DNA from 4 places in the Actinopolyspora sp. BKK2 genome. Region 3 is predicted to be linked to each of the others. Evidence: riboswitches for the same ligand, from Rfam matches in the RefSeq annotation. Region 3 holds a riboswitch; each other region holds the start of a gene.
The links. A riboswitch is a leader RNA that binds a small molecule or an ion and turns the genes downstream of it on or off. The one in region 3 is predicted to bind cobalamin.
Positions count from the first base shown of each region.

Region 1 (5,249 bases), on a different contig from region 3:
GGTCGAGACCGAAGCGCTCACCACTCGATGCCTTTCTGACCCTTCTGCCCGGAGTCCATCGGGTGCTTGAGCTTGCCGGTCTCCATCGCCAGGTCGGCCGCGTCGACGAGTTGCTGCGGCGCGTAACGACCGGTGATGACCACGTGCTGGAAGCCCGGACGATCCCGCAGGGTCCGCACGACCTCCTCCACGTCGACCCAGCCCCAGTGCAGCGGATAGCTGAACTCGTCGAGCACGTACAGATCGTGCTGCTGCTGCCCGATCCGCCGCGCGATCTCCTGCCAGCCCTCCAGCGCCGCGGCCGCGTGGTCCTGCTCGGTGCTCTTCTTACGCGTCCACGACCAGCCCTCGCCCATCTTGTGCCACTCGACGGGACCGCCCTCGCCGGTCTCCTCGTGCAGCCTGCCCAGGGCGCGGAAAGCGGATTCCTCCCCCACCCGCCACTTCGCGGACTTGACGAACTGGAACACGCCGATGGACCAACCCTGGTTCCAACCGCGCAGGGCCATTCCGAAGGCCGAGGTGGACTTGCCCTTCATGGAGCCGGTGTGCACGGCCAGCAGCGGCCTGTTGCGCCGTTGCCGCGTGGTCAGCCCGTCGTCGGGCACACTGCTCGGTTTTCCCTGTGGCATTGTCGAGTCTCCAAAAAATCGACGCTCGTCTTCGACTTCGTTGACGCGGACCGGTTCACCGGGTCCGGCCGGAGGATCACGGGCCCGTTCCGCGAACGGGCGGAGCTGGACGAGCACGCGGACGAAGAGCGCCCTCGCACTCAACCGGGCTGGGGTAGCCGGGAGCGCGAGGGCGCCGTAGTCCATCTCTGGGGGCCAGATGGACACTGCCGACCATACCAGTGGACGAGTCGACTCCTCGCCGACCGACGCCCGCGCGTCGGCCGAGGATCACGCGGGCACCGGGCCCGCGGTTCGTGCTGCCCGGACGACACCGGCCACGTTGTCGGCCGAGAGCTCGGACAACTGCAGGTTGGGCGCGCCCAGCCCCCGAGCGAGCCTGTCGGCGAGACCGAGTCGGATCGGCCCGCTCTCGCAGTCCACGACCACCGAAGCGACACCGAGCTCGGCCAGCATCCCGGCCGAACGCAGCGCGTCGTCGACCGCCTTGCGGCCGCGGTTGGCCTTCTCGCCTCCCGAATCCACCCCCACGGTGGCCTTGCCGTCGGTGAGCACCACGAGCAGGGGACGTCGCTGCGGATCGCGCATCCGCTCGGTGCGAATCACCCTGCGCGCGGTCAGCAGACCGTCCGCGAGGGGGGTCTTTCCGCCCGTGGGCAGCTTGCGCATGCGCGCGGCGGCGGTGTCCACCGAAGAGGTCGGGGGCAGCGCGATCTCGCCGGAGGTCCCGCGAAAGGTCACGACCCCAACCTTGTCCCTACGCTGGTAGGCGTCCCGCAGCAGCGCGAGCACCGCACCGCTGACCGCCGACATCCGTTCCCGGGCCGCCATCGACCCCGAGGCGTCCACCGCGAACAGCACGAGATTGCCCTCGCGGCCCTCGCGGACACCGTGCCGCAGGTCCTCCGGACGCAACCGCAGTCCGGGGCCGCTCCTGCCGCGGGCGCACTGATGAGGGGCTGCCGCGGCCAGAGTGGCCTGCAGGTGAACCCCGTGCCCCTCCACCGCGGAGGAGCGCACCACCTGCCCGGCACGGGAGCGCGACCTGGACCGCCGTCCCGGAGCCCCCTCCCCCAGACCGGGGATCTCCAGCATGCGGGCCCGGAAGTCCGGCTCCGTGGCCCCGGAAGTGCGCTCCTCGGGAGCGCTTCCGGAGCCGTTGCCGGTTCCGCTCTCACCGGAGGGGCCTTCCGAGGGAGCGTTTCCGCCCGCGCCTCCGCCCGGGCCCTCGTCGGGACCGTTCCCGTCCGGGGAACCGCCGACGCCCCCACCGGGACCGTCGTCCTCCGGCCCGTCCCCGGGGTCCTCGTTCCCGCCGGAACCGTCCGAACCGGACTCATCGGTCGAACCTCCCGGATCCGCCGTGCCGTCCGCGCTCGCCTCCGCCGTTCCCCCGGTGGTCTCGCCCTCGGCGGTCTCGCCCTCGGCCGTCTCCTCAGCCTCGACCTCCGCCGCGGCGTCCTCCAGGGCCTGCTGGAGCTGCTGCTCGTCCATGCCCGGCTCGTCGAACGGGTCCCGCCTGCGCCTGTGCGGCAGAGCCAGCCGCGCCGCCGCCTCCACATCGGCCGCGGCGACCGCGTCCACACCGCGCCAGGCCGCGTGCGCCACGGCGGCGCGAGCCAGCACCAGATCGGCGCGCATCCCGTCCACCTCGAACGAAGCGCACACGGAAGCGATTCGCCTGACCTCGGAAGAAGGCAGCTCGACGGAGTCCACGCGGGCACGGGCGTCCGCGATCCGCCGGGCCAGTTCGGCGTCGGACTCGGCCCACTCCGCGGAGAAGCCTGCAGGATCGGCGTCGAACCGCAACCGTCGACGCACGACTTCGGTCCGCGTCTCCACCTCGCGAGAGGCCGACACCTGGACCGTCAGGCCGAAGCGGTCCAGCAGCTGGGGACGCAGCTCGCCCTCCTCCGGGTTCATGGTGCCGACCAGCAGGAAGGACGCCGCGTGCGACAGGGAGACCCCTTCGCGCTCGACGTGGGCCCGCCCCATGGCCGCGGCGTCGAGCAACAGGTCGACCAGGTGGTCGTGCAGCAGGTTCACTTCGTCGACGTAGAGGACTCCGCGGTGCGCCGCTGCCAGCAGACCGGGCTGGTAGGCGCGCACGCCCTCGGTCAACGCGCGTTCCACGTCCAACGACCCGACCAGCCGGTCCTCGGAGGCGCCCACGGGAAGTTCCACCAGCTGGGCGGCACGCCGCGTTCGTCCGACGTCGCCGTCGTGGGGACCGTCGGGACAGCGCGGGTCCGGGGCGGAAGGGTCGCAGCCGAACCGGCAGTTCTCCACCACGTCGACGGCGGGCAGCAGCGAGGCGAGCGCGCGGACGATGGTGGACTTGGCAGTGCCCTTCTCCCCGCGCACCAGCACACCGCCGATGCGGGGGTACACCGCGTTGAGCAGCAGCCCCAAGCGCAGATCGTCGTGCCCGACAACAGCGGAGAACGGATAACGCACGGTCGACGAGGTCGACGTGGCAGCGGTCATCGCCGGTATTCCTTCCTAGGGTCTCGGACGCCCCTGGTTGCGGAACGAGGCAACGGCAGTGTCCTGACTCCCGGATCGACGCGCTCCTCCGGCCTTCCCTGGGCAACCCCGGTGGCACTCGTGCGGGAGAACCGCTACCCGGTCACAGTGGCGCCGGCCGTGCCGGATTCACACCGGCTTCCTGACCGTTGCTCGCTTGGATCAACGTGCATGGTCGCAGAAGCGCGCTCGGCGACCAAGCGTCGTGAGCTATCTCGTTAGCCCGGTCACTCTCTCCGGATCCCGGTGCATGTCGACGTGCGGGATGCCGTCCTCCTCGTAGTGCTCACCGTGCTCGAGGAAGCCGAACGAGCGGTAGAAGTCGACGGTCTGGGCCTGCGCCGAGAGCACGGTGGACGACTTGCGCACCTCGGCGACCGCCGCGTGCATGAGCTTCTTGCCGAGCCCCATGCCGCGAGCGCTCTCGGCCGTGCACACGCGTCCGATCCGGTAACTCCCACCCGGTTCCTCGAGCAGACGCAGGTACCCGAGCACCTGGGTCCCCCCGGCGTCGATCCAGAAGTGCCTGGTCGCTGTCTCGAGATCGCGCCCGTCCAGCTCGGGATAGGGGCACTGCTGTTCCACGACGAACACGTCCACCCGCAGCCGCAGCATGCGGTAGAAGTCCTCGGGGGCCAGATCGGCCGTGTAGGCGCGGTGCACTGCGGTGGCGAGAGGCTGCAGATTCACCCTTACCTGCCTATCACACCTCCTGCGCCGAACTCCGATGCGCCGCCGCTCCGGTCCGCGCCGGGGCCCTGACCGCTCGGAGTGCCGTTCGACTCACTGCCGGTACGCCCGCGGCTGATCGACTGTAGGGTTGTCCACTCGGCCGGTCCGCCACAGGAAGGAGACCAGGTGGCTCCCGAAACACCGACGACCTCGACGCTGCCCAAGGCCGAGCTGCACGTGCACATCGAGGGAGCTCTCGAACCGGAACTGACCTTCGACCGGGCGCGGCGAAACGGCATCACCCTGCCCTACACCGATGTCGAAGACCTCCGAGGACGCTACGACTTCAGCAACCTGCAGTCGTTCCTGGATCTCTACTACACGGGCATGAACGTGCTGCGGCGCGCCGAGGACTTCACCGCGCTGGCCGACGACTACCTCGACAGGGCGGCGCACCAGGGGGTCCGCCACGCCGAGATCTTCTTCGATCCGCAGGCGCACACGACGCGGGGCGTGTCGCTGGAAACCGCGCTCGACGGTTTGGAGGCCTCGCTGTCGAGCAGTCGGGAGCGTTTCGGCGTCAGCACCGGACTGATCGCCTGCTTCCTCCGGGACCGCGGTCCAGCGGAGGCTGAGCGCATGCTCGACGAACTGCTCGAGCACTCGCATCGCATCATCGGCGTCGGGCTCGACTCGGCCGAGCTGGGATATCCCCCCGCCGACTTCGCGAACGTGTTCGCCCGGGCCCGCGAGGCGGGACTGCACCTGGTCGCGCACGCGGGCGAGGAAGGCCCGGCTGAATACGTCTGGCAGGCGCTGGACGTGCTCGGCGTGGAGCGCATCGACCACGGGATCAGGTCGGTCGACGACGAGGAGCTCGTCCGGCGGATCGCCCGGGACCGCGTCCCCCTGACGGTGTGCCCGCTGTCGAACGTGCGTCTGCGCTGCGTGAACACCCTCCCCGAGCACTGTCTGCCCCGTCTGGTGGATGCCGGGGTCCGCACCACGATCAATTCGGACGACCCGAGCTACTTCGGCGGCCACGTCGGGGACAACTTCGCGGCGATCGAGCGCGAGCTCGGTTTCGGCGCCCGGGACCTCCGGGAGTTCGCGCTCAACTCGGTCGAGGCCGCGTTCCTGCCCGAGTCCGAGCGCGACCGGTTGCGCGGGCAGATCCAGGCCGGTTGATCGAGGTTCTCCGTTCGGCGCGGGCGCGACTTCGAAACGAGCACTCGAACCGATGGTCGCGCTCCTCCTCGACGACTTCGGGCGGTCGCGCGTTCACACTCCGGCGATCTCGTCCGCGTACCGCGCGAGTCTGGTGTAGACGCCGGGGAACCCCGAGCGCGCGCAACCGTTCCCGTAGGAGACCACCCCGACCAGCCTGCCTCGCACGATGAAGGGACCACCGGAATCGCC
Region 1 is NZ_JAANTE010000003.1:478,499-483,747, forward strand. Features, by position in the region: gene G9Q41_RS09015 (cobyrinate a,c-diamide synthase) at 1-24, opposite strand, end outside; gene cobO (cob(I)yrinic acid a,c-diamide adenosyltransferase) at 18-632, opposite strand; gene G9Q41_RS09025 (VWA domain-containing protein) at 903-3,119, opposite strand; cobalamin riboswitch at 3,156-3,324, opposite strand; gene G9Q41_RS09030 (GNAT family N-acetyltransferase) at 3,369-3,848, opposite strand; gene G9Q41_RS09035 (adenosine deaminase) at 4,017-5,018, shown strand; gene G9Q41_RS09040 (serine protease) at 5,112-5,249, opposite strand, start outside.
Region 1: another riboswitch for cobalamin. It lies ahead of G9Q41_RS09025 (VWA domain-containing protein); the one in region 3 lies ahead of G9Q41_RS12335 (ABC transporter substrate-binding protein).

Region 2 (5,249 bases), 280 kb from region 3:
CCGGTAGCGCCACCAGGGCATCACCACAGCGTAGCCCGTTCCGAACGCCCCGACGAGCAGCATCCCCACCAGCAGGAACTCCCGCGCCGAGGCGAACCACCACGCGGCCGGCGCCAACGCGGCCAGCAGCACGACCACCACAGCGCCCGCCCGGCAGCCCCACCAGAGGACGGCACGTCGATCGACGCGGTGCTGTGGTGGTCGCAACCGCACACCGCCGGGCGTTTCGCCGGTGTCGATCATGGGTCACCTCCGAGTCCGCGAGCCCGCGGCACATTTTGGCAGTCGGGAGCGGATGAGCGCGCCCGTGCGGTCCGGATCACGGCCGCTGCTCGTCCCGGCACCCGGTTCCGCGGCGGGGCGTGAGGAGGTCCGCCGCGGGAGCACCCGTGAGGAGGGCGAACGGAACGCCTCAGTCGTCAGCGGGAACGTCGTCCAGGAAGCGGGCGATCTCGCGCACCGCCGAGGCGTTGCGCGGCCCCTCCACCAGGGAGGCGTAGGGCAGGGTGAGGAAACGTCCCCGCCGGACGGCCTCGAGCTCGGAGACGGCGGGGTGCCCGCGCAGGAAGTCGATCTTCTCCGCGGCGCTCCTTCCTCCGTAGTCGTTGATCAGCACGACGTCCGGGTCGGCGCGCAGCACGGTTTCCCAGCTGACCGTGGTCCAGCTGTCGTCGAGATCGCGGAAGATGTTCTCCCCACCAGCCTTGTGGATGATCTGGTCGGCGGCCCCGCCGTTTCCCGAGGTGACGGGTTCACTCCTGCCCGAGTCGTAGAGGAAGACGCTGGGAGTGTCCCCTCCGGCGTTCCTCTCGCGCGCCTGCGCGATGGTGCTCCGGTACTCGGAGACCAGCCGCTCGGCCCGCTGCCGCACCCCGAACAGCTCGCCGAGGTTGCGGATGTCGGTGTACAGCGCCCGCAGCGGGGGCATGATGCCGCGCGCGTCCCGGGCACCGCTCCGACGGCAGGACTCGCTGAGCACGTAGGAGTCGATGCCGGCCTTCTCCAGGCGTTCGGGGGTGAAGCGCTCCGTCTCGCCGAACCCGTAGTTCCAGCCCGCGAAGACCATGTCCGCCCCGGCGGCCCGGACCCCCTCCATGCCGATCTCCTCGCCGAGGTGCGGTGTCCGTTCGAACTTCGCGGACCAGGGCGAGCTCCGCACCCCGTTGCGCTGTCCGTCGGACAGGAAGTAGCCGGCCATCCTGTCCTCGAGCCCGAGCGCGAACATGATCTCGGTGATCCCGATGTCGTTGGTGACCACCCTCCGCGGTGGCCGGTCGAAAGTGCGCTGCCGCTCGCAGTTGTCCAACCTCACCGGGAAGCGTTCCGGGGGCTCGCCCGAGGACGTGGTGGCCACCCTGGCGCCGCACCCCCCGAGCAGCAGGACACCGGACATCAGCAGGGAAACGCCTGCGAGTGCTTTCCGCCGGATGCGCACTGTGGATCTCATCCTTTCGGTGGTTCGGCCGTGCCGGAGCCGGTGGCCGGGGCGAACAGCAGCTGGGGGACGTCGCTGTCGGGGTGGCGGACGACGTGCGCGCGCACCCCGAAGACGTCGCCGACGACTTCGGGGGTCAGCACCTGCCCGGGAGGGCCACCGGCCACCACGTGCCCGCCGCTGAGCACGTAGACCTGGTCGCACCAGGCCGCGGCCAGGTTGAGGTCGTGCAGCGCGGTCAGCGTGGTCATGCCCAGCCGGCGCACCAGGGACAGCACCTCCAGCTGGTGCCGGATGTCGAGGTGGTTCGTGGGTTCGTCCAGCACGAGCAGCTCCGGTCGCTGCACGAGCGCTCGCGCGATGAGCACCCGCTGCTTCTCACCGCCCGAAAGCGACAGCACGCTCCGCTCCGCCAGGTGCGCGCAGCCCACGGCGCGCAGCGCCTCCGCGTGGGCGCGGTCGCGTTCCTCCCGCCCCGTTCCGCGGTGCGGGGTGCGGCCCATCTCGACGACCTCGGTGACCGTGAAGTCGAATTCGGACTGGGACTCCTGGGTCAGCGCGGCCATCAGGCGGGCGCTCTCCCGCAGGGACATCGCGGAGACGTCCGAGCCGCCGAGCCGGACCTCGCCCCGGTCGGGGCGCAGGGTCCGGTACACGCAGCGCAGCGTGGTCGACTTGCCGCTCCCGTTGGGCCCGACCAGCCCCACGAGCGCGCCCGAAGCGACGTGCACGTCCACGTCCCGGACGAGTCGCACGCCCGCCGCGGACACGTCGACACCTTCCACGTCCAGGTCCATCAGTTACCTCCCAGCGCGTTTCCGCGGCGGCGCATCAGCAGCAGGAAGCACGGAACACCGATCGCCGCGGTGATCACACCGAGCGGGAGCTGTTCGGGGGCGGCGACGGTCCGCGCGAGCAGGTCCGTCCACACCAGGAACACCGCACCGGCGAGGGGAGCCAGCAGCAGCACCCGGCGGTGGTCGGCCCCGACGAGCAGCCGCGCCAGGTGCGGCAGCATCAGCCCGACGAAGCCGACGGCTCCGCTGACCGCCACGAGCACACCGGTCACCGCGGCGGCCACCACGAACAGCTCGCGGCGGAAACGCGCCGGGCTCACCCCCAGCGTGGTGGCGGTTTCATCGCCCATGGCCAGGGCGTTGAGCCTGCGGGCCGACAGCAGCAGGTAGCAGAGTCCGCAGGCGACCACCACCGTGGCCACCGGCAGCGAGTTCCAAGTGACGCCGCCCAGGCTGCCGAGCAGCCAGAACATGGTGGACTTGGCCGCGTTGCCGTTCGGAGCCTGGAAGATCAGCAGCGTGGTGACGGCGGAGAACCCGTAGGACATCGCCGTTCCGGTCAGCACCAGCCGCAGCGGGGCGAGCCCGTTCGAGGTGCGGGCGATGGCGTAGACGAGCGCGGTGGCGCACAGCGCGCCGAGGAAGGCGGCCGTGGACAGGGCGTACAACCCCAGCGCACCGAGGATCCCGTACAGCGCGACCGCGCTGGCTCCCACCGAGGCTCCGGAGGAGATGCCGAGCACGAACGGGTCGGCCAGGGCGTTGCGCACCATGGCCTGGGTGGCGACCCCAACAGCGCTCAACCCGGCTCCGACCACCGCGGCCAGCAGCACCCTGGGCAACCGGACGTCCCGGATTATGTAGTAGATGCCGGCGTCCTCGGCCGGGATCACTCCGCCGCGCACTGCTTCGCGGAGCAGTGCGACGGTCTTGCCGAGGGGAATGCCGGTGGGGCCCAGCGCGACTCCGCACACGACGGAGCCGAGCAGCGCGACCCCCAGCAGCAGGCACAGCAGCGGAAGGCGGAGCCTGCCGGGACGTTGCCCGCGCGGTGCCGCTCGAAGCTGAGCCGTATCGCACAACCCGGGGACCTTTCTGCGTTGCAGACCACGCGAAGGCACCCGGCGCGCACGTGTCCACCCGGGACGGGTGTCGTGCTCGGGCTCCCTCCCCGCAGTCCTCGACGGTGGTGGAGCTTTCCGCGCCCTCACCGGGTCCGCTTCCGGGAGGGCGCCGCGACGACGTCGGGCTCTCGGGCTTGCTCACGCGAGCTCACCGTTGCGGGTCAGCGCCGGATTCGCACCGGACTTCCCCCGAGCGCCGTCGTTGTGGTTTTCCTGCGGGCGGATCTTCTGCCAAATGTTGGCGATTGTCCATGCTTTGTGCGGCTGGCCACAGCCGAGCGCGCTCGGCACCGGGGAGGTGACCGGGGAGAAGCCCGTGGAACGGGAGTTGTCCGATGTGGCGGGAACTTTCCGGTGCGTTCCACCCGGTGCGGGGCGCGCCGCGCGCACCGCGCCGTCGTGGTGCCGGGCGTCGTGGTGCTGTTCGAGGGGCGGGCAAGCCCCGCGACAGCGGGCGGTGAACCAACCGTTCGCCGGGAAAACCGGTGGAGAGGGTGAGGCCGGCGGGATTCGAACCCGCACTGGCTAGGACGTAGTCACAAGGGGCGAATTGGAGGGAGCGACATATGTCGAAAACGACCGTTTCTCGGCGTGGACGCGGCACGAACCAGCGCCGAAGCCGCTCACCTCGAAGGCGAGACCGCGAAAGTTGAGGAGTAAACCGCGAAGTCGGAGGCGCGGGCGGCGAAGTCAGCGGCCGGAGGATCGCAGCGATGAGCGAGCACCGAGCCGAGTGTGCCGAGCTGCGAGCCGAACGTCCTCGCCGAGTTCGTGCGTCAGCTCTCGTCGAGTGCGCGCTCCGCATAGGTGATCAAGTTCTGACAGATGTGGCAGTGCGTCGGGACCTCCACGCTGGCCATGTCGAGCTTGTAGAGCCAGAACGGCGGGAAGCTCTCGCCGTCCTCACCGGCCTCGAAGGCTGCCCGTCCCTCCTCGGTCAGACGCTCGATCTCAGCGAGGTACTGGTCAGTCATGTGGTAGAATTCCTCGAAGCCGTGCTCGCGCACGTACTCGAAGTTGAATCGGATCGACTCGAGTGCGATCGGGAACGGATGCAGTCCGAAGTGACCCCGCATACCCTCGACCAGCTCGTCGACGTCTGCCGATCGGACCACCGCGTCCAACCGCGCCCAACGCCCCGACTCGCGGTAGTCGGTAAGTTGGGTAGCGATCAACTGTCGGGCAGCGGCGAGGTTGTCCCGTTTTTCGTCGAACAGGCGCAGCGCCGCGTCCCGCGCCTCGGAGCTTCCTGTTTCGTGGGCCTCCTTCACGGCCGCCACCAAGTGCGTCACGATCGCACCGTCGGCGGACATCTGCGCGCCGAACTGTCCCCACTTCGCGGGTATACCCTGCTCGGCGATGCTGTCGAGGAACCGAGTACCACTGAAAGTCACGATCGGACCTCCGCGTGCTGACCAATGATCCTGTCCGGCACACGCTAGACAGGAATACGATTTGATCACGCCGCCGAACGGGTACCGCTTGTTGACTCATTCGGGTGGCGTGGTCAGCACCCCGCGAACAGTCGCGCTCACATCGTCCAGCGGTACCGTTTGCTGAGCTCCCGTGGTCAGGTCACGCACGGTCACACGCTCACTGGCCCAATCGTCGGCGCCGATGATGACCACGGCTTGTGCTCCGGCTTTCGCTGCGCGGGAGAGTTCCTTGCCGAGCTTGCGTACCTCCAACGGCGTGGTTGTGCGCAGTCCGGCCGAGCGCAGCGAGCGCGCCGCACGACGGGCAGGCTCGAACAGAGTCCCTTGAGTGGGGATGACGACGACATCGACGTCGCTGCGCGGTTGCGGCAACAGACCGTGAGTGTCCAGGAAGTCGATGATGGTGACATCGCCCATGCCGAACCCGAAGCCGGGAATCTCCTTCGAGGAGTACAAC
Region 2 is NZ_JAANTE010000005.1:321,167-326,415, forward strand. Features, by position in the region: gene G9Q41_RS13630 (PH domain-containing protein) at 1-243, opposite strand, end outside; gene G9Q41_RS13635 (ABC transporter substrate-binding protein) at 413-1,447, opposite strand; gene G9Q41_RS13640 (ABC transporter ATP-binding protein) at 1,444-2,232, opposite strand; gene G9Q41_RS13645 (iron ABC transporter permease) at 2,232-3,248, opposite strand; cobalamin riboswitch at 3,458-3,600, opposite strand; gene G9Q41_RS13650 (hypothetical protein) at 4,133-4,750, opposite strand; gene hisS (histidine--tRNA ligase) at 4,847-5,249, opposite strand, start outside.
Region 2: another riboswitch for cobalamin. It lies ahead of G9Q41_RS13645 (iron ABC transporter permease); the one in region 3 lies ahead of G9Q41_RS12335 (ABC transporter substrate-binding protein).

Region 3 (5,249 bases):
GATCTATCTGCGCAACCACGTGTTGGCGAAGATGGACGCGGCCGCGAACACCTCCGATCCGGAGCTGCGCAAACGACTGCTGACCTTCACCTTCGTCGGTGGCGGTTACGCGGGTACCGAGGCCCTGGCCGAGCTCGAGGACATGGCCAGGTACGCCACCCGCTACTACGAGTCCATCGAGCGGGACGACATGCGGTGGTCGCTGATCGAGGCGGCGGGCCGCATCATGCCCGAGGTGAGCGAGAAGATGGGCGTCTACACCGTGAAGGCGCTCGAGGACCGCGACATCAAGGTCTACCTGAACACCTTCCTGAAGTCGGTGGAGAACGGTCACGCCGTGCTCTCCGACGGCACCGAGTTCGACACCGACACCCTGGTGTGGAACGCGGGCGTCAAGGCCAACCCCGTGCTGAAGAACAGCGATCTCCCGCTGGACGAGCGGGGCAGGATCAAGGCCACCTCGCACCTGCAGGTCGAGGGCAACCCCGAGATCTGGGCGGCGGGCGACTGCGCGGCGGTGCCCGACCTGTCCAAGACGGAGGAGGACCCCAACGCCACCTGCGCTCCGTCGGCCCAGCACGCGGTTCGTCAGGCGCACCAGCTGGCCAAGAACGTCATCTCCTCGATGCGCGGCCGCAAGACCGGCGAGTACTACCACCGCAACGCGGGGTCGGTCGCCGGGCTCGGGCTCTATAAGGGAGTCGCCGACGTCTACGGCTTCAAGGCCAAGGGAATCATCGCGTGGTTCATGCACCGCACCTACCACGTGAGCAAGATGCCCACCTTCAACAGGAAGGCCAGGATCATCATCGACTGGACCCTCGCGTTCCTGTTCCGCCGCGAGGTCGTCTCGATGGGGCAGATCCAGAATCCGCGGGCGGACTTCAAGCGTGCCGCCTCGAGCTGAGTCCTCCCCGCGCGGGAGCGGAGGCCGTGTGCCGGTTCGCCCGGCGCGCGGCCTCGTGTGTACGGTTTCCCGCACTGCTGACCTTCCGTGGTTACCGGCTGTCACTCGTTCCGCGAGTAGCACCCATCAGTGTGTTTAAATTAGCTCGTATGGAGTAAAGACTCCGTTGCTTTGCACGTGGAGTTACTGCGGTTGCTCCAGATGGCGGTTTCCTCCGCGTTGGAACCAACGGCACGATCGGAACGTCCTAAGGAAGCCAGGTGTGGGCTGGTCGTGACGCGTGTCGTCGGCGACGATTCCAACGGCGAGCCCCCGTAGCCCAATGGGCAGAGGCAGACGACTTAAAATCGTCGTAGTGTCGGTTCGAGTCCGACCGGGGGCACCGCTACTCACCAGTGAGAACGATGAGCGCGAGGACGCCCCGATCACTGCCTCGTCCCAGCGCTCGTCTCAGTCCCCTCCGAAGGGACCCGGTCGACTCCCGATCCGAGCGGTCCGAGCGAGCGGTGCGGCAGCGCTGGGGGACGCGTGCTGCTCGCCGCCGGCGAGTGTGCGTCCGCGCACGTCCGCACTCGACCGGTTCATGGACGAACACCGCGCTGTTAGGCTGTCCGCGCCAGTCAACCCGTGATGGGCCAGGGAATCCGGTGCGAATCCGGAGCTGACGCGCAGCGGTGTGAGGGACGGGCGGAGCAACGGCCACTGGGGACACTCCCGGGAAGGCGCTTTCCGCCCGGAGGATCTCGAGCCCGAAAACCTGCTGGCACCCGCCGAACCGGCGGTTCGCATCCGAACCGGCGGTTCGAATGCCCGCGAGGCTCCGCGCTCGAGCCTTCCGACGGAGAGGAACCTATGCGTGGACCGTCCCGGTCACTGTCGCTGTGCTGTCTCACGCTGCTCACAGCAGGTCTGCTCACCGCCTGCGGCGGTGGATCCCCCGACTCCTCCGGGCGGAGCGCGCCCGGGTACCCGCGAACCGTCGAGAACTGCGGCAGGCAGGTCACCCTCGACGCCCCGCCCGAACGGGCCGTCTCCCTGGACCAGGGATCCACCGAGATCCTGCTCTCCCTCGGCCTGGCCGACCGCGTGGCGGGCACGGCGACCTGGACCGACCCGGTGCTGAAGTCCCTGGAGGAGGCCAACTCCGGGGTCCCCCGGCTCGCCGACGACACCCCCTCCTACGAGCGGGTGCTGGCCGAGGAACCGGACTTCGTCTCGGCCTCGTTCGAGAGCACCGTGAGCCGGGTCGCCTCGCGGGAGAAGTTCGCGCAGCTCGGCGTTCCCACCTACGTGGCCCCCGCGGACTGCGCCAAGAACAACGCCGGGGACGGGGACGGCTCGCGCTCCGAGCAGCTGCGGATGGACCGGATCTACCAGGAGATCGAGGACCTCGCGCGGATGTTCGACGTCGAGCAGCGCGGCGCGGAACTGGTCGACGAGCTGCGGAGCAGGATCACCGCGGCCACCGAGGACATCGATGCCTCCGGAGTGAGCGTGCTCTACTGGTTCGCCAACAAGGAGTCGCCGTACATGGCGGGCTGCTGCGGCGCGCCGGGGATCATCACCGACCGGATCGGCGCGCGGAACGTCTTCGACGACACGCACCAGGAGTGGCCGCAGATCAACTGGGAGACGGTGGCCGAGCGGAATCCGGACGTGCTCGTGCTCGGCGACCTCACCCGCGAGAGCCAAACCGCGGAGGAAGCCGAGCAGAAGATCCGGTTCCTGGAGTCCAACCCGGTCACCAAGCACATGGACGCGGTGCGCAACGAGCGCTACATCGAGCTGAGCGGGGCCGCGATGAACCCGTCGATCCGCACCGTGAACGGAGTGGAGCGGGTGGCCGCCAAGCTGCGCGAGTTCGGTCTCGTCGAATGAGGTCGCCACTCACCCGCTCGGGCGGGGTGGGCACCACGGCCCTCTGGCTGGGCGGGCTGGTCCTGCTGTGCCTGTCCGTGGCCTTCACCATCACGATAGGACCGGCCGACATCGCGGTGCCGAACGTGTGGGCGGTGGTGGCCGACCACCTCGGCCTGGGCGACTCCGGGCTCTCGCTGATCCGCGAGGGGATCATCTGGAACCTGCGGCTGCCCCGGACGGTGCTGGCCGCCGTCTGCGGGGCCGGGCTCGGACTGTGCGGCGTGGTCATGCAGTCCCTGCTGCGCAACCCGCTGGCCGACCCCTACGTGCTGGGGATCTCCTCGGGCGCTTCCACGGGGGCCGTGTCGGTGGTGGTGCTGGGGCTCGGCAGCGGAGTGGCCACGCTCTCGCTCGGAGCTTTCCTCGGTTCGCTGTGCTCGTTCACGCTGGTGCTCGTGCTGAGCCACGTCGTGGGCGGCACGGCCGACCGCGTGATCCTGTCCGGCGTGGCGGCCATGCAGCTGTTCTCGGCGCTGACCTCGTTCGTGGTCATGTCGGCAGGCGACGCCGAGCAGACCCGGAGCGTGCTGTTCTGGTTGCTGGGCTCGCTGTCCGGAACCGGGTGGTTCGACGTGGCCTCGTGCCTGCTCGCGCTGATCGTGGTGCTGCTGGTGTGCCTGGCCAAGGCCACCGCGCTGGACGCGTTCACCTTCGGGCAGGACGCCGCCGCCTCGCTCGGCGTCTCCGTGACCCGCACCAGGACGGTGCTGCTGATCGCGACCGCGTTGCTCACGGCGACCCTGGTCAGCTCGGCGGGCGCGATCGGCTTCGTCGGACTCGTGCTGCCGCACGCCGCTCGGGCCCTGGTCGGATCGGGGCATCGCGGCTTGCTGCCGACCACCGCGCTGGCCGGGGCGATCTTCCTGGTGTGGATCGACACGATCGCGCGCACCGCGCTCGACCCGAAGGAGATCCCGGTGGGGGTGATGACCTCGTTGATCGGTGTTCCCGCCTTCGTGGTCATCCTCTACCGCACCCGCAAGACGAGTTGATCGCGAGAAGGGGGACGGCGCCGTGGGATTGCTCGCCGACCGGGTTTCCTGGCACGTCGGCGGCAGGTTGATCGTCGACGAGGTCAGCCTCGAGCCCGAGCCCGGCTCGACCGTCGGGCTGCTGGGGCCCAACGGCTCCGGCAAGTCGACCCTGTTGCGGCTGCTGTCCGGAGTGCGCGGCGCTTCGTCCGGGGAGGTCCGACTCGACGGCGTGCAGATCGACCGGGTGGGGCGCAGGAACGTCGCCCGCAAGGTCGGACTCGTGGAGCAGCAGGCCGACACCGGGGTGGACATGAACGTGCTCGACGTCGTCCGACTGGGTCGGGTCCCGCACCGGCGTGCCTGGTCGGCGGAGACGGCCGCCGACGAGGAGGCCGTTCGCTCCGCTCTCGAGTACACGGAGCTGTCGGACAAGGCGCGGCGCTCCTGGCACACGCTGTCCGGTGGTGAGCGCCAGCGGGTGCAGATCGCGCGTGCCCTGGCCCAGCAGCCGCGGGAGCTGCTGCTCGACGAGCCGACCAACCACCTGGACATCCGGCACCAGCTCGAACTGCTCGGTCTCGTGGTGCGCATCCCGGTGACCAGCGTGCTGGCGCTGCACGACCTGAACCTGGCCGCCATGTTCTGCGATCAGCTGATCGTGCTGCGGGAGGGCAGGGCGGTGACCTCGGGCAAGCCCTCCGAGGTGCTCACGCCGGAGCTCATAGCCGATGTCTACGACGTGCGGGCCGGGGTCTCCCCGGACGGTCCGGAGGGGCGCCCCGCGGTCCGCTTCTTCCCCGGCAAGCCCTCGGAGCGCTGAGCAGAGCGCCGGGCCCCGCGAGCGGGTGCGGAACGGTTCCACCGGGCGCACCCGCCCGCGATTCAGCCCCTGAGGTCCGCTGCCCCCCCCGCGAGGGCGGCTGGTTCAGCCGAGGTAGGGGCGCTTCTCCTTGGCCTCGACCAGCGCGCGGGCCCACCAGGCCAGGTCCTCGAACATCGTCTTGGCCGCGGTGCTGCTGCCCGCCTGGTCCACCGGAGCACCGTCCTCGTCGAAGGCCGATTGGCCCCCGTGGAAGCTGACCGTGTCGCGCACGGTCGTGGCGCGCACCTCGGCGAAGACCTGACGCAGGTTCTCCACGGCGTGCAGGCCACCGGCGATGCCTCCGTAGGAGACCAGTCCGACGGGCTTGGCGTACCACTCGACCTTGTGGTGGTCGATCACGTTCTTCAGCGCGGCGGGGAAGCTGCGGTTGTACTCGGGGGTGACCACGACGAAGGCGTCTGCTGCGCCGAGCCGCCGCCGCAGCTCCTCGGCCGATCCCCGGCAGCCGGGGATCGGCTCGCCGGTCATGTCGAGGGACAGCCGGAACTCGGCCAGGTCGATCAGGTCGACCTCGAACTGCTCGAACCGTTCTGCTTCGCTCGCGACCCAGCGGCCGACGGTGGGG
Region 3 is NZ_JAANTE010000005.1:39,234-44,482, forward strand. Features, by position in the region: gene G9Q41_RS12325 (NAD(P)/FAD-dependent oxidoreductase) at 1-907, shown strand, start outside; tRNA gene G9Q41_RS12330 (tRNA-Leu) at 1,216-1,289, shown strand; cobalamin riboswitch at 1,508-1,687, shown strand; gene G9Q41_RS12335 (ABC transporter substrate-binding protein) at 1,760-2,785, shown strand; gene G9Q41_RS12340 (iron chelate uptake ABC transporter family permease subunit) at 2,782-3,819, shown strand; gene G9Q41_RS12345 (ABC transporter ATP-binding protein) at 3,842-4,621, shown strand; gene G9Q41_RS12350 (NAD(P)H-dependent oxidoreductase) at 4,727-5,249, opposite strand, start outside.

Region 4 (5,249 bases), on a different contig from region 3:
TAGTACGTCCCCGCCAGGCGCGGGTTGCCCACGGCGGGTAACAGCTCCATCGCGAACGGGTTGGTGATGGCCGTGCCGACGGTGAACAGCGCCGTGCCGACCAGCACGGGCAGACAGGCGAGTACCGTCGCCCAGCCACCGGCCCCGTCGGGCCTGCCGTCCCCCGCCGGGAGCAGCGGGCTGGTCGCCAGGACGGGTAGGAAGGAAACGCCCATGCAGCTCAAACCGATCGCCACCGAGCGTCCGGCCGTCCACCTGCGGCGGCACCATTCGGTGATCCGCACCTGACCGAACACGCCGATCGCGGTGGAGACCACGAACACCCCGGCGATGGACCAGGCGACCCCGGAGACGCGGCGGATCTCCAGCGGCAGCATCAGGTAGAGCTGGTTGTACAGTGCGAAGTACGCGGACAGCGCCAGGGTGAAACCGAGGAAGCGGCGGTTGCCTACGACTTCGCGCCAGCTGCCGAATACCCCCTTCTCCTGACGTTCGATCCGCCGGTGCGGCAGCACGAGCAGCTGGGCCACCGTGAGCACCGCGAAGGCCAGGCACGCCAGCAGCGCGATCAGGCGGAAGTCGACAGTGAGCAGCCCGGCCCCGAGCAGTGGGCCGAGCAGGGTGCCCGCGTGCCCGAACACGTTGAACACCGCGAAGGCCTCCGCTTTGTATTCCCCGGCCTCGTGCATCAGGTAAGTCCGCACCGCCGGGTTGAACAGCGCACCGGCGAGTCCGGTCAGCACGGCCGCCGCGATCAGGCCGGGCAGCGTGGTGAATACCCCGAACGATCCGAAGGCCACCACGCGCAGGGCGCACCCCGCGATGATCATCGGGCGGCAGCCGATCCGGTCGGCGGCCGTGCCGCCCACGAGGAACATGCCCTGCTGGCTGAGATTGCGGATTCCCAGCACCACCCCTACCACGGCCGCTCCGTAGCCGAGCTCTTCGCTCATGTACGAGGCAAGGAACGGCAGCAGCATGTAGAAACCGACGGTTATCCCGAGCTGGTTGACGACCAGCAGTCGCGCCGCGGGGGACAGTCGGCGGAACGCCGCGTAGTTCATGATTGAGCACCGTCCCGTCCGCACACGGAACACTCGGAGTCGCAGGTTCGTCCGGGACACGGGTCCTCTACTCTGCGCGTTCTGCTCCAACCGCGCGCCTCGCCCGCGCGGTACGGGTGCGGTCGGATGCACTGTGGCGCGTCGAGCGCGTTCCGCTCGTGGAACTCGTCGTCGTAGATGGTTTGCCAGTAGCGGTACGGTCCGTCCGGGAACACCGCCACCACCCGGTCCGAGTCCAGTTCGGCCGAACACCACGCGGCAGCCAGCGCCACGGCACCGGTACTCCACCCGCCCGTGACGAAGACGCTCCTGGCGAGTTCTCGGCAGGACCACGCGGCTTCGGCGGGGCCTACCCAGTGGACCTCGTCGAACTCCGCGTAGGCGACGTTGTCCGGATGGATGCTGCTGCCCAGACCACGCATCACCCTCGGCAGTGGTTCCGGGCCGAACAGCGTCGAACCCGGCGAATCGACTCCGATGATCCGGACACCGGGCCGGTGGGCACGCAGTACCGACGCGATTCCCGAGCTGTGCCCGCCGGTCCCGACGCTGCAGACCACCGCGTCCACCCGGTCGAACTGGTCAAGGAGCTCGTGCCCGAGAGCCGTGTAACCGGCTGCGTTGTCCGGATTGTTGTACTGGTCCGGCCAGAACGCGTCCGCGTGCTCGGCCAGTATTCGGGTGACCCGATCGCGTCGCGCGCGTTGCCATCCACCGACGGGAGCCGGTTCGTCGACGACCTCGATCCGCGCCCCGTGCGCACGCAGCAGGCTCGCGCTTGGATCGTCGAGTTCACGGTCGGCCACCAGTACCACGGGGTGGCCGAGAGCGATACCCACGTAACCTAGCCCGATTCCCAGGGTGCCGCTGGTGGATTCCACGATGGTGCCGCCGGGCCGCAGCTCGCCGCGCCGTCTGGCGCCGAGGATCATGGACAGCGCGGCTCTGGCCTTCATGCCACCGGGGGATACCCCTTCGAGCTTGGCCCAGAACCCGGGGTGCTCTTCGGGAAGTGGAGTCGTGACTCGCAGTGCGGGGGTGTCGCCGATGAGTTCCAGCAGCGAGTGACACCTGCGTCCGCCCGCGGAGTCCGCGTCGCTGTTCACGAGTGTCCTCCGGGGGCAGCCGGGTAGAGGTGGATCTCGTTCTCCTGCCCGGTGAGCCAGAAGAACGGGTAGGGCTCGGCGGAGAGTGCGGTTAGGTGCGTGCCCAGCAGTTCCCTGAACACCGCGCTGCCGGTCTGGGCGAACACCACCAGCGGGACGGCATTGGCCCGGCAGTGTTCGGCGATCCCGTCGAACGTCCCGTTGCCCAGGGTCATGCCGGATGCGAGTACCGCCCGGGCTCCGGACAGCGCCGCGGAGTGGTTCCGCAGCACGGTTTCTCCCTGCTCGGTGCGGCCACCCTTGAAGTCGCATGGAACGTGTTCGAGGTTCCGGGCTTCCAAAGCGGACAGCAGTGAGTTCACCACTCCGATGACCGCTACGGGGCCTTTGGTTCCTTCGGGGAGCAGATCCACCACGGCGCGGGCTCGTGCCCGCGACTTGGCCGACGAATCACCACGCGGGAGACGCGCGGTGCGGGAGTCTCTCCGAGCGTCGTGCGGTGACAGGTGTGCGAGGTAGGCGTCCAGCGCGGCTGTGCGAACGGCCGGTTCCGGGTGATCCAGCAGCTCGTCGACCGTGGAACCGGTCAGGCCGGACAGCCGTGTGGTGTCCTGAGCGTCCGGTTCGGTGGCGCAGGAGCCGACCGCCTCGCCCACCCGAATGCTCAGTACCGAATTGACGTACCCCGTGGTCCTGCCCACGTGGCGCGCATTCTGCTCGGTACGGAAGGCGACAGTGGCCATCATCTCGGCCGGGAGGGGGTTTCCGTGCTCGAGGAGCGAACCGGTTCGGGCTAGCACGACGAGTTTGTCCAGGATGGACAGTTTTGTGACGGTAGGATCTGAAGGTGTTTCCCCGATGGGCACACTTGTCTCCACGCTTCGGGTCGTGAGGGTCGTCGTCGAGTCGTCCGGAACGCGGACGGTTTCAGGCGTTTACGACGAACGGGACGTGGGGAGTGACCTGCCCTTGCGCGTCCCCGTGGAAAAGCGGTGGAAGGTGAATGCGCGCGCGGTTCGGTACGGCACCGTCGTTACCTCCTCCGGGGCTCCGCGACCCCGTACGAATCGGCACGACGACGGCAGTCTCCTGACTCGTGGATCGGCGTTGTCCGCCGCCTTCCCATCGGATCACCGACAGTGGCGTTTTGGCGAAAACTCCCCACACACAGTGGCGGGACCGTGCCGGGCTTGCACCGGCTTCCTGCATGTCGTCGCGTTGGTTTCGCACGGAACGTTCACACCTCGGGGGTGAGGTGTCAAGGTGTCATGGGCCGCAACACATCGCTCGGGTTCCGGTGGTTGTAGCAGCCCCCGAGCTCAGGGACGGGGTGGACGATCTCGCGATCCCGATTCCGAGCTGACCGGGTACCTGGCCCAGCATGTCCGGTCCAATGGGGTGAAGATCGAAGGTTGGTCGTGCGCGTATCGTGATGCTGGTCGACACTCGAGAGCGACCGGGAAAGAAGCGGATGTTCCGATGTGGAAACAATGGTGAACCCATCACCGTTGCCGGGGACCCGTTTCGAACGGCAAACCACCGGGGACTTGTAGGCCGATCGCGACTCGGTAACCGGAGCTGTACATGAGCGGCACGGACCACGGGAATGGCCTTCGGGCCGATGGCGAGAAGGTGATCGGCGCCTTCGGATCCTCACTGTTGGAGTACGCCGTGTACACCCTCGACCCGGACGGCGTGGTGTCGAGCTGGAACCCCGGGGCGGAACGGCTCACCGGGGCCCCCGCCGACGAGGTGGTGGGGCAGAACATCTCGATCTTCTACACCTCCGAGCAGAACGCGACGGGTTATCCGCGAGAACTGCTCAGGCGTGCCGTGGAATCCGGCAGCTGTACCGATGAAGGTTGGCGGATACGCAAGGACGGCAGCAGGTTCTGGGCGAGCGTGGTCACCACCGCCCTGTGGTCTAGCGAAGGGAGACTACGCGGTTTCGCCAGGCTGACCAGGGACGAGACCGATCTTCATACCCAGCTGGAACGGTCGCTGCGGCAGTTCCACGACCTTTTCGTGCTAACCCCGATCGGCATCGGGGTGTACGACAGGTACGGCTACCTGGTCGATTCCAACCTCGCGTTGTGCGGGCTGCTCGGTTACTCCCCGGAGCAGATGTCCGGAGCACACGTAACGGATTTCGTCCATCCCGACGAGCCGGACAAACCGAAGCTGCTGGAATCCTTCGGCGCCGGTGCTCCACCGGGGCGAGCTCCCGTCCGGGAGATGAAGCTGCTCCGGTCCGACGGACAGCAGTTGATCTGCGAGCTGCACATCGCGAAGTCGGTGCGCCCCGAGGGCGATGAGTTCTGGATGGTTGTTTGTCAGGACGTGACCGAGCGCAACCGGCGGGTCGAAGAATGGCGCTACTGGGCTACCCACGATGAGCTGACCGGGCTGCCGAACCGACAAGCCCTCGATCAGCTGCTCGCCGACGCCGACATGAGCGGATCGGCGATGTTGTACTGCGACATCACCGACTTCAGACGCATCAACGAGTCCCTCGGGCTGCGGGCTGGGGACGAACTGTTGATGGAGCTGGCCAAGCGCATGCGCGGCGATCTGCCGGAGGGCTGGCTCGTCGCGCGGCTGGCTTCGGACGAGTATCTGGTCGTGTGTCCGGACGTCGTGGGCGCGGGTGGGGTGGAGGTCGTGGTCACGCTGGTCACTGAGTTGCTCCACCGGACCGTTCACCTGCGTGATCACCCACCCATCCAGATAGCGGCCTCGGTCGGGGTGGCGATCGCGGAAAGCTCGGACTCGACGATCGACGAACTGCTGCGCTCGGCCGGCGCGGCCGTGATGGAGGTCAAGAGAGGCAACAGGGAACGGTTCGCGGTGGCCAGCACGGCGCTGATCGAATCGATGGACCGGCAGGTCCAGTTGGAGAGCGAGCTGCGCACGGCTCTGGAAAACGAGGATCTGGCACTGTGTTACCAGCCCATCGTGGATGGTGATGGGGTGATCAGGGCCGCCGAAGCTCTGGTGCGCTGGTGGCATCCGGAGCGAGGGAAGCTGACCCCGGGTTTTTTCCTGCCGGTCGCCGAACGAGGCGGCCTGCTGCGTAAGC
Region 4 is NZ_JAANTE010000008.1:140,861-146,109, forward strand. Features, by position in the region: gene G9Q41_RS16910 (MFS transporter) at 1-1,064, opposite strand, end outside; gene G9Q41_RS16915 (PLP-dependent cysteine synthase family protein) at 1,061-2,170, opposite strand; gene G9Q41_RS16920 (DUF364 domain-containing protein) at 2,167-2,970, opposite strand; cobalamin riboswitch at 3,232-3,424, opposite strand; gene G9Q41_RS16925 (EAL domain-containing protein) at 3,755-5,249, shown strand, end outside.
Region 4: another riboswitch for cobalamin. It lies ahead of G9Q41_RS16920 (DUF364 domain-containing protein); the one in region 3 lies ahead of G9Q41_RS12335 (ABC transporter substrate-binding protein).